One region of the Peribacillus sp. NPDC055009 genome, then DNA from elsewhere that is predicted to be linked to it. Evidence: riboswitches for the same ligand, from Rfam matches in the RefSeq annotation. Region 1 holds a riboswitch; each other region holds the start of a gene.
What was found. A riboswitch is a leader RNA that binds a small molecule or an ion and turns the genes downstream of it on or off. The one in region 1 is predicted to bind S-adenosylmethionine.
Positions count from the first base shown of each region.

Region 1 (4,779 bases):
AAAAAGGATCTTGAAAGCATGATTCCGATGGGGTATATCGGAAAGCCTGAAGAAATTGCTGCGGTTGCTGCATGGCTGGCATCTTCAGAGTCCAGTTATGTAACGGGCATCACTCTATTCGCTGACGGAGGAATGACGAAATACCCTGCATTCCAGGCGGGAAGAGGATGAATTTTGTTTAATGATGCAAAAAGACTCCCAGCAGGCTCAAACCGGCTGGGAGTCTTTTTTTAATCATTAACGAGTATGATGATTATACCAGCTAATGAAATTATCCACGACCGTATCGATAAACTGGACAGTCGACTCATGTGTAAGCCTGCCTTCGTTATCGATTTTGTCATGCACTGCACCAACATATACTTCATTCCCTGGAAGGAGTGGGGAGGCGATGCCTATTGCGAATAAGATTTCACGCAAATGCAATTGAGCTTTAACCGTTCCTAATTGCCCCATTGAAGCACCCATGATCCATGATGGTTTGCCGATTAAGACTTTATCGACACGTGATAACCAATCGATTGCATTGCCCAATACACCTGGAATCGTACCGTTGTATTCAGGAGTTACCCACAAAACTGCATCTGCTTCGGCCACTTTGCTTTTAAATTCTTTTACAACTGATGGAGGGTCATTTTCAATATCTTGATCATAAAAAGGTAAATCCCGAATGTTCAATATTTCGAGATCGAACCGATCTTGATATCTAGATTGAATATATTTGGCAAGCTTAAGGTTGTAAGACTCTTTACGGATACTTCCCACTATTGCAACAACTTTCATCTTCAATACCTCCAATGATTTTTATAATGGATAATCATGTAAATGTATTCCACTTACCTATTATAATTGGAATGTAAATGAAAGGGAAAAAGGATGCTTGGGAAAAAGTTGAGTTAGAGCTTAATAAACAAATTCCTCTCGAACATTCATTCACTTAGGGTTACCCTGCAAAGTTAGACTCGAAAATTAAATAGATTTGTTTGTGCCAATCCAATCCCCATTACTAGAACTCACCAAACAATATTGCATTTGTTTTTAATTTAATATTATGACCATTCCTATAGGGATTAAGGAAAAATCCTTTCAGAGAAAATGAAATAAGACGCTTGAAAAGTAAATAATGAAATATCATGAAGACCGTAAGTGAAATGTTTTTTTTTTGCTTGAAAACTATTTCACTAAAATGATAGGAGAGGATGAAGTTGATCTTTCGTACCATTGATACGGACAAAGATAAAGATATTATCGTTAAATTCAGGAAAGATTCCTTTGTTGTAAGTTTTGGATCTGAGGCAGGTTTTGGAGATGAAAATACATATCTGCAACGAATGGAAGAAAGGGTCCGCAAATTCCCGGGGGGACAGGTGATCATTGAAAAGGACCAAGTACCGATTGGGCAAATGGAACTTCGAATTCGGGAGTATGAAGGAACTGAGATCGGCTATGTAGATCTATTTTATCTTATTCCCGGATACCGCAGTAAAGGCCTTGGCAAGGAATTGGTTCGCTATGCAGAAAACTTTTTCGGGCGATTTAATGTATCCGAATATCATTTAAGGGTTTCTCCGGATAATCAAAGGGCGATTCGCTTATATAAGAATTCAGGCATGATGAAGATAAGGGAAGAAAATGAAATATACCCAGTATGGAGAATGGGCAAATCATTATAGAATATAAAATTTAACTATATTAATATAATTAAAAGGCGTCAATCACTATACTGTGAAAATATTTTAACCGATGAAAAATAGGGTTGACTTTAGAGAAATTAGAATATATAGTGAAGGACATAATTAAATATAACGTTAATTCTTATCAAGAGATGTGGAGGGACTTGGCCCTATGATACCTCGGCAGCGGGTTTTTACTTTTGTAAAAATACTGTGCTAATTCCAACGGACGAAAGTTTGAAAGATAAGAAGGAGCTTTTCTTAGATAATTAATTTAAGAGTTTACTCTTTTTTATGTCTAAAGAGGCCTCTTCTGTCTGATGACGGAAGAGGCCTCTTTTGTTTATTCAAAATGTATATGGTTATTAGGGAATTTGGTGCAATTACTCATGAGTTTCGCAGATTTACTCGTGAGTTTCGAATTTAACCCTATCATTATGAAGCGTTGCAAAGCTCTTCTCTCTGGATAATGAATTCGTACAAATAAACAACATGGGGGGAGATTGGATGATTGAGTTTCAAAATGTTAAAAAGGTATATCAAACAAAGAAACAGACTGTCGAGGCTTTGAAGGGCATTAATTTGACAGTGGAAAAGGGGGATATATTCGGTGTAGTCGGTTATAGCGGGGCCGGGAAGAGTACGTTGATCAGGTTGGTCAATTTGCTTGAACATCCTTCAGCTGGTTCGGTGATTGTTGGGGGCAAGGATTTAACCAAATTGAGCGCGAAGGAATTACGGGCAGAAAAGAAAAAAATCGGGATGATCTTTCAGCATTTCAATTTGCTAAACTCAAAGACCGTTTTTGATAATATCGCCATGCCGCTGATTTTATCGGGAACCCCTGGTAAAGAAATCAAAAAGCGGGTAGGCGAGCTGTTGGAGTTCGTTGGCTTATCGAGCAAAGCAAAGAGTTATCCGGAACAATTATCCGGCGGTCAAAAGCAGCGGATCGGCATTGCGAGAGCATTGGCTACCAATCCATCGATCTTATTGTGTGATGAAGCTACCTCGGCATTGGATCCGCAAACAACGAGTGCTGTTCTGCAGCTCTTAAAGAAAATCAATAAAGAATACAATATTACCATTCTGCTAATCACTCATGAGATGTCTGTCATTCGGGAAATTTGCAATAAGGTAGCGGTCATGGAGGGCGGATGCGTCGTTGAACAAGGTTCGGTTTTCGAAGTTTTTGCGAAGCCGCAAACGGATATTGCAAAAAACTTCGTGAGAACGGTCATACATGACGAAATTCCACAAAGTTTCCTAAAAAGCATAGGGTCCCATATCCCGATTATTTGGAAAATTAATTTTATTGGGACTACTTCGGGTACTCCTTTGCTTTCAACCATCTCGAAGAAATATGATGTTCATTTAAGTGTTTTATCAGCCAATATTTCTGAAATTCAGGAAACGCCTTTCGGGAATTTGATCATCGAAGTGACCGGGAATAAAAATGAGGTGGACAAGGCTTATCAGTATATTAAAGATGAGGGGATTCTCGTCCAGGAGGTGCAGATAAATGGGTAATACGCTTTGGGGAATGGAAATAACGGCAGATCAGCTGTCGACAGCTTTCGGTGACACACTTTATATGGTAGCCATCTCATTGGTATTTTCCGGATTGATTGGTCTTCCGCTTGGTATCCTGCTTGTCATTACAAGAAAGGGTCATATCCTGGAGAATAAATGGGTCTTTAATGTATTGAACCCGATCATCAATATATTGCGGTCGGTTCCTTTCATCATCTTGCTAGTAGCACTTATTCCGTTTACCAGAATGATTGTAGGCAGTGCGATCGGAACGAATGCGGCCATTGTTCCGCTAATCTTTTACGCGGCTCCTTATATCGCCCGGCTTGTGGAGAACTCCCTGTTGGAAGTGGACAAAGGGATCATCGAGGCAGCTCAGGCGATGGGGGCGACGACATGGCAAATCATTTATCGTTTTTTGATTCCTGAGGGACTTAGTTCGTTGATCCTTACATTTACAACAGCGACAATCGGGCTTGTTGGATCTACGGCCATGGCAGGTGCCGTCGGTGCAGGCGGGGTCGGAGATTTAGCTTTGGCTTACGGTTATCAAAGGTTTGATACGATGACGATGATCGTCACAGTGGCGGCGCTCGTGATCATCGTTCAATTACTGCAATCCACCGGGAATTTTGTTTCAAGAAAAATCAGAAGAAGATAAAAATAACAGGAGGTAGGAGAAATGAAGAAAATCTTATTAACGATCATAGTATTGGCATTGGCCATCTTGTCTGCAGCATGCGGGAAAGAAGAAGGTGCATCAGGCGGTTCGGATGATGTGAAAACAGTAAAAGTCGGTGTCAGCAGCGGGGATACAAGAACATGGGAATACATTGTCGACATAGCGAAAGAGGAAGGGCTTAATATTGAACTGGTCACTTTCAATGATTATATCCAACCGAACCTTGCTTTAAGTGAAGGTGAAATTGATGCCAATTCATTCCAAACGGTCGCATACTTCGATGAATTCGTTCAAGACCAAAATCTGAAATTAGAGGCCATCGGGTCGACTGTCATTGCTCCTATGGGCCTTTATTCGAAAAAACATAAAGATCTCAAGGATCTTCCGGATGGCGCTACGATTGCCGTTCCGAATGAAGCAACGAACTTTGGCCGTGCATTGCTTCTTCTTCAGGAAGCTGGATTGATTACATTGAAAGAGGAATTCAATGGATCGGGATCATTGGAAATCATTAAGGAAAATCCGAAAAACTTGAAAATCCAACCTGTTGCTGCCGGCAATACACCGCGTCTATTGGATGATGCCGATGCTTCAGCCATCAATAATAACTTTGCAGTCGAAGCAGGCCTTACTTTAAAAGATTCTTTATTCCATGAGAGTAAAACGGCGAAACCATATATTAATATCATTGCAGTTAAAAAGGGTAATGCCGATCGTCCTGAGCTGCAAAAATTAGTGGAGCTTTATCAATCGAAAAAAGTGGAAGCGTTCATTGAAAAAACGTTTAAAGGAAACACCATTCCTGCATATGTTTCTGTAGATGAATTAGTGAATTACCAGGATGCTTGGACAAAACCAGCTAATGAAAAATAATGATTCAGATTCAAAACG
Region 1 covers NZ_JBSGVZ010000001.1:33,635-38,413, forward strand. Annotated here, with positions in the region: gene ACWF5P_RS00135 (SDR family oxidoreductase) at 1-171, shown strand, start outside; gene ACWF5P_RS00140 (NADPH-dependent FMN reductase) at 238-783, opposite strand; gene ACWF5P_RS00145 (GNAT family N-acetyltransferase) at 1,206-1,673, shown strand; SAM riboswitch class I at 1,813-1,924, shown strand; gene ACWF5P_RS00150 (ATP-binding cassette domain-containing protein) at 2,181-3,203, shown strand; gene ACWF5P_RS00155 (methionine ABC transporter permease) at 3,217-3,867, shown strand; gene ACWF5P_RS00160 (MetQ/NlpA family ABC transporter substrate-binding protein) at 3,889-4,761, shown strand.

Region 2 (4,779 bases), on a different contig from region 1:
TATCGTCGCCATCATTCATTCCTCCTTCATTAGTGTTTATCTTAAAGAAACTGCAAATGCCTTTTGTTGATTAAGCAACAGTTGATATTGAAATAAAAATTCGCAAGCTTCAAGTATTCTCTTTGCTTCGAGTCCGCTTTTACCCCAAACCGTAATACCATGATTGCGGATCAGCACGGCGCCAGAGTCTTCTTCGACATGTGGCTCGAACTTATCGGATAACAGCGGAATGTCAGCATGATTATATATGATTGGAATCCGAAGTTCCGAATCTTCATCCCACCGACCGGTCGCTTTAATGATTTCATGATTACGAAAAGAAACTTGGCCTTCATCCCCGTACAATTCGGATATCACATTATTTTCAACTGTATGGACATGGAGTACACAGTTCGCATTCGTTTTCCGGTAAATGACTGTATGAAGTAAAGTTTCGGCCGATGGTCTTAGGTTCGTTTCTTCAACTGGCTTTCCTTTTAAATCCACCAGTAAAAAGTCCGAATCCGATTGCTTCCTTTTATCCTTACCGCTTGCCGTAATATAAAAGAAAGGGTTTTTGGGCTCCCGAATGGACAAGTTCCCGCTAGTTCCCATAAACCAATCCCTTTCGGCCAGTTCAGCTTTAATATCTGCCAGCTCCTGCCATTCTTTAGAATGATTATTCACGCTTTACCCACCCATCTGCTGCTTAATAATATCAATTACATCAAAAAACGTTTCAAAACCTTGATGTGGAATCCCTTCGCTATCGCATTTTTCAAGCAGTATGTCACGGGCTATGACAAAATCCGCCTGTTTTGCAGCTTCAAAATCCGTTACTGAATCTCCAATAACGAATTTAAAATCTTCCGCACCCGCAATTTCCCTCATAATGGATGGCTTGCAGCAACCGCATCCATTATTACATTGATCATCACAGGAATGCGGCCACTCAATATAAATCTTTTCCTTATCAAAAAATGCACGGTTGCAATAAACGGACTCTGTTGGCAAGATATCATTCAAAAGCGGTGCAATGAAAAAATCCATGCCCCCGCTTACAATATATAAAGGGATGTTGGCTTGTTTCGTATACTCAACGAATTCATAAAACCCTGGACGAATGCCGGCCGTCTTTCTTACATATTGGATGATGTCATCCTTCAAGCCGCTATCAAGCAGGGAAAACATATCCCCTACTCCCGAAGATATACTGATTTTTTGCTGAAGGACACCGTCTTTCAACGCTTCCCATTCCGGAGGCGCAAATTTCTTCATGATGGAAATGATATTATCCGAGTTGGTGATCGTTCCGTCAAAATCACAAAAGATGATCGGTTTCATTATTTCTTATAGGCCTCCCCATAACACAAGAGCTTTTTTTAGTGTTTCATCCTCAGCAGCCGCTTCAGATAGTTCCTTTCCTGCAAGTACGGCTTCCACAGCGGATCGGAAAGCCTTTGCCCCGCCATCTGCTCCATCAGGATGCCCGTGAATTCCACCTCCGGCATTAATCACACTATCGATTCCAAAATCCTTGATTAGATCCGGAACCATGCCCGGATGAATGCCAGCAGAGGGAACAGGGAAGGCTTTTTTCCATGAAAGTTCATCTTTTGTCAGAGCTTCAGCAATCGCCAAGGTCTCCTTTTTTTCAAGTGCGACACTTCCATAAGGGGACGGGAACAAGGATAAATCCGCACCTGATAACCTTACTAATTTACCAAGCAATAATGGATAGCCGACCCCATAAAATGATGAAGCTGACAATGCCCCGCTATATGCGGGGTGCGCCATGATCGGCAGCTTGATACGATCATGTTCACTCAAGGCCTGCAATACATCCAAACCATATGTATGAACGTTGAACAACAAGGCATCTGCCCCTGCATCAGCCGCTTGCTCTGCCTTATCCAATAATTCAAATGTTTTCCCTGATAGATTGACTGCATATAAAGTTCGGTGGCCAGTGGTTTCATAGACATCATTCAATATTCTTTTTCCCGTTTTTATTCTATCGAAAAATGGAGTCAGTTCCTGGTCAAAGAGGATCTCATCATCTTTAACTAGGTCGACACCTCCTAATGCTTGTTGCCTCAGTTGCTCATTATGGAATGTTAGGTCTCTTCCTAATACACCTTTAAAGATGCTCATCACCAGGGGCCGGTTAAATACGCCAATCTTTTTCCTAATGCCTTCAATGCCAAATTGCGGCCCGGGAAAGGCTTTTTGAATATCACCGACAAAATCCAAGTCGATAAGTTTTATTTCCCCGTCCAATGAAAGTTTGCCGAAGACCGTCGTTAGGATTGCAGGTAAATCATTGGAGAAATTCCTTGCCGGATAGGCAATTTTAATAAGCGAACGGTATACTTTACGATTAAAGTAGCTGTTTGCCCTCTCTTCTTCGGAAAGTGGTGTCACCGATACGACGCGTCCCTTATGTTTTTCCAGTTGTTTCTGGACTAAATGGGGCAGGTCCGTCCATGTCCCGACAGTCAAACCTAAGGCAATGCTCTCTGCTTTTTTCTCATGATTTCCCTTAGAATCATGAATTAAATAAGTAGCGACTATCTCGCTCATTTGATCACTCCTATATCACGTTAGTAAACTCCCGATGTCATTAACCTGAAATGGTCTCAAAATGGCAAAAGCCCCTTCATAAAGAAGAGGCTTTAATAAGCCATCTTCTTATCTCCCAGCCATTGGCTGCAAGAATTAGCACCGTGCCTTGTGGATTTCAAGAAAAATCCGGCGAAGAATTCCGCCCCATTTTACAATGGAATTACGGTCGGTTGCTGGGCTTCATAGGGCTAGTCCCTCCACCTGCTCAAAATAAGAAAACGCTGATATATAAATTTGCATCCAAGTATCGAAAGATTAAGAATTTATTTTGTATTCTGACAGGTAATCCCTACTTTGTCAATAAGTTTTAACTATTTAAGGGTGAATTAATCGGATATATCATTGTGGTTAAAATAATTTTAATTTACTTATCCGTTCCACAGCCTCTTTCAGCCGTTCTTCCGAAGTCAGCAGCCCTACCCTGACATAACCTTCGCCAAATTCACCAAATCCATTCCCTGCGGCAACAGCAACGTGGGCATGCGTTAATAAATAGTCTGCAAAACTCTCGGACGTAAAACCTTTAGGTACCTTGAGCCAGGCAAAAAATGATGCCGCAGGAGCTTTGACATCCCAGCCGATTGCCCTTAATCCCTCAATGAAAACATTCCTTCGTCCCTCGTACATCTGCACTAACTGCTCTACACAGCTCTGCGAGTCAAGCAAAGCGCTTGCAGCAGCTTCTTGTATCGCCGGGAACAGACTCACATAAAGATGGTCTTGTAATAGTTCAAGAGCTTCTATGACACTCTTATTCCCCACTGCGAAGCCGACTCTCCACCCTGCCATATTGTATGTTTTCGATAGTGTGTATATTTCTATTCCTATTTCCTTCGCTCCCTCTGACTGGAGAAAGCTTATCGGTTTTTTTCCGTCGAATCCTATCGCCCCATAAGCGAAGTCGTGGACCACACAAATTGAATGCTCTTTTGCAGTAGAGACGGTCTCATCAAAGAAACTTTCAGTTGCAGAAGCACCTGTGGGATTGTTCGGATAGTTCAAGAACATCATTTTGGCTTTATCAAGCACTTCTTTATGTATGTCACTGTATTTTGGAAGAAAATCATTTTCTTCTGTCAAGGGCATGAATTCGGTCTTTGCCTGGGCTAAAACAACACCGGAAAGATAATCCGGATAGCCGGGATCCGGAACAAGGATCGTATCACCCGGATTCAATAAACACTGCGGCAGTTCGACAAGACCTGCCTTTCCCCCGAAGAGAATCGCCACTTCACTGTTCGGATCCAGCTTGACACCGAATTCACGTTCATAAAAGACGGCAGCAGCATCTTTTAAATATTGATGCCCCCGGAATGGCGAATATTTATGATTAATCGTTTTTTCAGCGGCAGACTGCAAGCTTTTCACGATATGGTCTGGTGTCGGCTGATCAGGGTTTCCCTGGCCTAAATTAATGACATCATGTCCTTGCTCCGTGATGGCATTGACTTTTGCGACTAGTGAGGCAAAAAACTGCTTGGGCAGGTCCTGAAGCTGTCTGGATTTTTCGAATTGCACCATTTATACACCTTCTCTGAAATTTCTTGAAATTCTAGACACAAATGATATATGTTTATCATAGTCTTGTAAAGCATTTTTTACATGTGGGGGTTTTAAACGATGAAGTGGAAAATAGCTTGTATTCAAATGGATATAGCATTCGGGCAACCGGATATCAATTTTCAGGTTGCGGAACAATGGTTGGAAAAAGCAGCACGGTCAGAACCCGATATCGTCATTTTACCAGAGCTTTGGACAACCGGATACGACTTAAGCAGGTTAAATGAGATTGCTGATCAAGAGGCGGAAAAAACGATTGAATTTCTTAAAACACAGGCAAGGAAACACGAGATTCACATCGTAGGCGGTTCCATTGCGAAAAAAACGGGCAAGGGAATCTATAACACCATGATCATCATCGATAAACAGGGAAATCTCATAAAAGAATATGATAAGCTTCACTTATTTCAGTTAATGGATGAACATCATTTCCTGAAGCCAGGAGAAAAGGATGGTTTATTTACTCTTGATGAAAAAATATGTGCTGGTTTCATTTGTTATGACATCCGTTTTCCTGAATGGCAGCGAGCCCATACCGCTAAAGGCGCCGAAGTTCTATTCGTTACGGCTGAATGGCCAAAGCCGAGACTCGATCACTGGAGAGCCTTATTGATT
Region 2 covers NZ_JBSGVZ010000018.1:33,946-38,724, forward strand. Annotated here, with positions in the region: gene ACWF5P_RS21480 (cupin domain-containing protein) at 1-12, opposite strand, end outside; gene ACWF5P_RS21485 (methylthioribulose 1-phosphate dehydratase) at 37-666, opposite strand; gene ACWF5P_RS21490 (2-hydroxy-3-keto-5-methylthiopentenyl-1-phosphate phosphatase) at 670-1,323, opposite strand; gene mtnW (2,3-diketo-5-methylthiopentyl-1-phosphate enolase) at 1,330-2,562, opposite strand; SAM riboswitch class I at 2,668-2,821, opposite strand; gene ACWF5P_RS21500 (aminotransferase class I/II-fold pyridoxal phosphate-dependent enzyme) at 2,953-4,125, opposite strand; gene ACWF5P_RS21505 (carbon-nitrogen family hydrolase) at 4,225-4,779, shown strand, end outside.
Region 2: another riboswitch for S-adenosylmethionine. It lies ahead of mtnW (2,3-diketo-5-methylthiopentyl-1-phosphate enolase); the one in region 1 lies ahead of ACWF5P_RS00150 (ATP-binding cassette domain-containing protein).

Region 3 (4,779 bases), on a different contig from region 1:
CAGGCACTAGCTTTCCGCGGGCGGTCCGGAAGCCTCCTCGGTGCTTTTGCGCCTGCGGGGTCTCCCTTGACTCGCTTTTCCCGCAGGAGTCTCGTACCTTCCGTTCCAATCCACTAAGTCTAAACAATCAGATAGAATCACTTTCACCTAATGTTTTCAAAATGAAGTGCCTCACTTCTCTAAGTCCGAAAAAATTACGAGCGACGCATTATGTAAAAGCTGAACGGACAAACCAGCTCGCTTATTCATTTATGCGTCAGAAGACCGTAACGGATTTGTGATGGGACGATAGTAACACCCGGAAATACTCGTATTAAGAGCCTCTGATTGAACAAGTGATTAAGAAAGCTGGAAAACCTGAAGCTTTTGACGCAGATTCCGCAACCATGGCTATGTGTAATATGAGCGTTTTGGTTGTTATCTCTGTCCATCGGCACTCAACAACAAATAAAGAGGGCTATTATCGGTTCAAATCCAAAATAAAAACAAAAAGGTTTCGGAATGAGACCATTCCGAAACCTTTTTGTTTTTAAACTGCGACCTGAGTTAAATCAGGTCGCCATTCTTGAATTATTTATCCGCCGGTACAACTGCACCTTTGTATTCTTTAAGAATGAAATCTTGAATTTCTTTAGAATGCAATACTTCTACAAGCGCTTTTATTGCTTCTTTATTTTCGTCACCTTTGTTTACGGCAATGACATTCACATATGGAGATTCCGAATCTTCAATCGCAATCGAATCTTCAAGCGGATTCAAACCGGCGTCAATTGCATAGTTGGAGTTGATCAAGACTGCATCGCCTTCGCCACTCTCATAAATTTTAGGAAGCAGGGCCGCTTCATAATCAGCATCGAATTTAAGGTTTTTCTTATTTTCAACGATGTCTTTAGTTGTAGCCGTCGTTTTATCGACGCCTTCTTTCAAAGTGATCAGGCCATTCTTTTCCAAAAGGGATAAAGCGCGCCCATGATCAGCAACAGAGCTGCTCATAATAATTGTTGCGCCTTCCGGAAGTTTATCAATGCTTTTATATTTTTGTGAATATAGAGCAATCGGCTCGATATGGATTCCGCCAGCATTAACGAAGTCATATCCATTTTCTTTAATTTGCCCCTCTAAATATGGAATATGTTGAAAGTAGTTAGCATCCAATTCCTTATCATTCAACGCCTTATTCGGTAAAACATAGTCCTGGAAAGTTTCGATTTCCAATTCGATTCCTTTTTCTTTAAGAAGCGGCTTAGCTTCCTCAAGGATTTCAGCATGAGGAACATTGGATGCCCCTACAACTATTTTCTTCGATTCTTTCTCCGTATCACTGCCGCTTTTATCCTTTTCACTTCCACAAGCAGCCAAAGCGATAGACAACACTAAAATTAATGCAAATCCTAAAAACTTTTTCATCCTATTCATCTCCCTTTATCTTTTGTCCAATTTAGATGTAATCACATCTCCAATAATTTGAATTATGAAGACGATAATTAGAATAACGATGGTCGCCACTAGTGTAACGTCATTTTGATTTCTTTGATAGCCGTCCAAATAGGCTAGATTACCAAGCCCGCCTGCGCCGATGACCCCGGCCATTGCGGTATATCCAACCAATGCAATCGATGTTACCGTAATCCCAGAAATAAGGGCAGGCATTGACTCTGGAAGAAGGACCTTCCAAATGATCGTGCTCGTTTTTGCTCCCATCGATTTAGCAGCTTCAATTACACCTTTATCGATTTCACGAAGGCCGATTTCTACCATACGCGCATAAAATGGTGCCGCACCGATAATAAGTGCCGGCAGTGCAGCGTTCTCTCCGATCATGGAACCGACTAGCGCTTTAGTGAAAGGAATGAGCAGCACGATCAAAATAAGAAATGGAATGGAACGGAAAATATTGACGACAGCACTCATGATCCCGTTGACTGCCCGGTTTTCCCACATATTACCCTTCCCTGTCAGGAACAGGATCAATCCTAATATTATGCCTATAAAAAAGGTTGCCACTACAGAGACGCTTGTCATGTAAAGCGTTTCCCTCGTAGCTTCAATAATGTCTTCCCAATCAACATTCGGCAATAATTCTTCAAGCATGAGTAATCACCTCCACGCCTACCTGCTGTGCTTTAATGAATTCGATTGCGCGGAGCATTTCATCCTCAGTGCCATCAAGATGGATAAACAATGTTCCATATGAACCGCTTCTTGTTTGGGATATCTTACCTTGAACGATATTGACATCCAACTCGAAGTTACGTACAAGCTTGGTGATCAACGGGCTTTCGGCATGATCGCCTACAAAGGTCAATTGAATCACTTTGCCTGCAGGATAGCGTTCGAGCAAATGGTCCATCGTTTCTTTCGTTTCTTCCGGTTCCGTTACCTGTTGCACGAAACGCTTCGTCATTTGTTCTTTAGGGTTCTTGAAAACATCCAGGACAGGTCCCTGTTCAACAACTTGCCCACTTTCCATCACGGCGACGCGATGGCAGATTTTGCGGATCACATGCATTTCATGTGTTATCAAGACGATCGTCAACCCCAAACGCTGATTGATGTCAACAAGCAATTCGAGTATGGAGTCGGTAGTCTGCGGATCCAAGGCAGAAGTCGCTTCATCACACAGCAGCACTTTAGGGTCATTTGCCAGAGCCCTGGCTATTCCCACCCTTTGCTTTTGCCCTCCGCTTAATTGTGATGGATAGGCCTTTTCCCTGCCTTCCAATCCTACTAACTTGATCAATTCGTTCACACGCTTGGTTCGCTCAGGTTTAGAAACTCCTGCAATTTCCAATGGGAAAGATATATTCTCCTGAACGGTCCTCGACCATAATAAATTGAAATGTTGGAAAATCATGCTGATTTCTTGACGGGCCTTGCGGAGCTGAGCCCCTTTAATTTTTGAAATTTCCTTCTCAGCAACTACAACAGATCCCTCTGTTGGTGTTTCCAATCCATTGAGCATTCTGATCAAAGTACTTTTCCCCGCTCCACTGTAACCGATGATACCGAAAATCTCGCCTTTATTTATTTCAACATTCACATTATTTACAGCCTTGATTGTCTCACTGTTTCCTTTTCCTGTTCGGAACAGCTTACTGACTTTCGTCAATGTAATCATTAACCCTCACCTCTTTTATCCAATAAAACCTATGAACTTAGTTGATTTCTCTACATTATTAGTCTGTTTCTCATATCATGTAAAAGTTTACCCAATTAAAACAGAAAAAACCTTTCTGCATGAGCAGAAAGGCAGGTGAAGAAACAGGCCTTCCTCTCATCTTCCAAAGTGATTAAACTTTGTGTGAATTGGCACCTTTCCAAGGAAATCTCCTTGTCGGTTGCCGGGTTTCATCGGGCACATCCCTCCACCTCTCTTGATAAGAGCTAATATATAGAATATTTGTACATCATTAAGTTCTTTAGTATGGAGAAATTTTATCATAGATAAAAAAGGAGTGCAATGTATAATATTTCTAGTACAAGCATACAGAAACTTTACTTAAACCGTTTTGGATGTCAAGGAGACTATATTCGTCGCTTTTTCAATTGCCTGCTCCAAATCTTCTATTAAATCCTCTACATTTTCAATCCCAATCGATAAACGGACTTGGTCGGCACTCACACCCGCTTTCGCAAGACCTGCCTCATTCAATTGTTGATGGGTCGTACTGGCTGGGTGGATGATCAAGCTCTTCGCATCCCCAACATTCGCTACATGGGACCATAATTCCACCGAATTGATAAGTTTTGCCCCAGCTTCTCGATTACCTTGTATCCCAAAAGTCACAACAGATCCAGCTCCCTTTGGCAAATATTTTTCCGCAAGGGCTTTATCGGGATGATCCTCATCACCAGGATGTGAAACCCAAGTCACCGCAGGATGGTTTTTTAAATATTTAATGACAGACTTGGTGTTTGATAGATGCTCTTTCATCCTTACATGCAGCGTTTCAAGTCCCAGCGTAAACTGGAATGCACTTTGGGCACTTAGCGCAGGTCCTAAATCACGGAGTAACTGGACTCGGGCTTTCGTTATGAATGCGGCAGGTCCAACTGCCTCGGCGTATACCAGATTGTCGTAACTTGGGTCAGGCTCTGTGAAGCCAGGGTAATTTGGCGAGTTCCAATCGAATTTCCCTCCATCCACGATGACACCGCCAAGCGTAGTTCCATTTCCCAGAAGCCATTTTGTAGCGGAATGGATGACAATATCCGCTCCAAAATCAATTGGTCTGCATAGATACGGTGTCGCAAAGGTATTATCAATGATTAAAGGTATTCCGGCATCATGGGCGATTTTCGCTACCGCTTCAATATCAAGCACCCTCAAACTTGGATTTCCGATGGTTTCAGCAAAAATGGCTTTAGTTCTTGGCGTAATCGCCCTTTTGAAATTTTCAGGGTCATCAGGAGAAACGAACTTCACTTTAATCCCGTATTTAGGAAGAGTATTTTCAAAAAGGTTATACGTACCGCCATATAATGTAGATGCTGAAACAATCTCATCCCCTGCAGCGGCAATATTCAGGATTGAAAGTGAGATGGCAGCCATTCCGCTTGCTGTTGCCAATCCGCCGATTCCGCCTTCCAATAAGGCCATTCTTTCCTCAAAAACGCTGATCGTGGGATTATGGAGTCGTGAATATATATAGCCATTCTCCTTTAGGCCAAATAAATTCGCTGCATGGTCGGTGTCCTTGAACAAGTATGCATTGCTTTGGTAGATAGGAACTGCACGTGCACCTGTTTCATCAGCTTGCAGACCGCCATGAACACTCA
Region 3 covers NZ_JBSGVZ010000002.1:158,118-162,896, forward strand. Annotated here, with positions in the region: gene ACWF5P_RS04575 (MetQ/NlpA family ABC transporter substrate-binding protein) at 571-1,407, opposite strand; gene ACWF5P_RS04580 (methionine ABC transporter permease) at 1,423-2,091, opposite strand; gene ACWF5P_RS04585 (methionine ABC transporter ATP-binding protein) at 2,084-3,118, opposite strand; SAM riboswitch class I at 3,272-3,384, opposite strand; gene ACWF5P_RS04590 (O-acetylhomoserine aminocarboxypropyltransferase/cysteine synthase family protein) at 3,500-4,779, opposite strand, start outside.
Region 3: another riboswitch for S-adenosylmethionine. It lies ahead of ACWF5P_RS04585 (methionine ABC transporter ATP-binding protein); the one in region 1 lies ahead of ACWF5P_RS00150 (ATP-binding cassette domain-containing protein).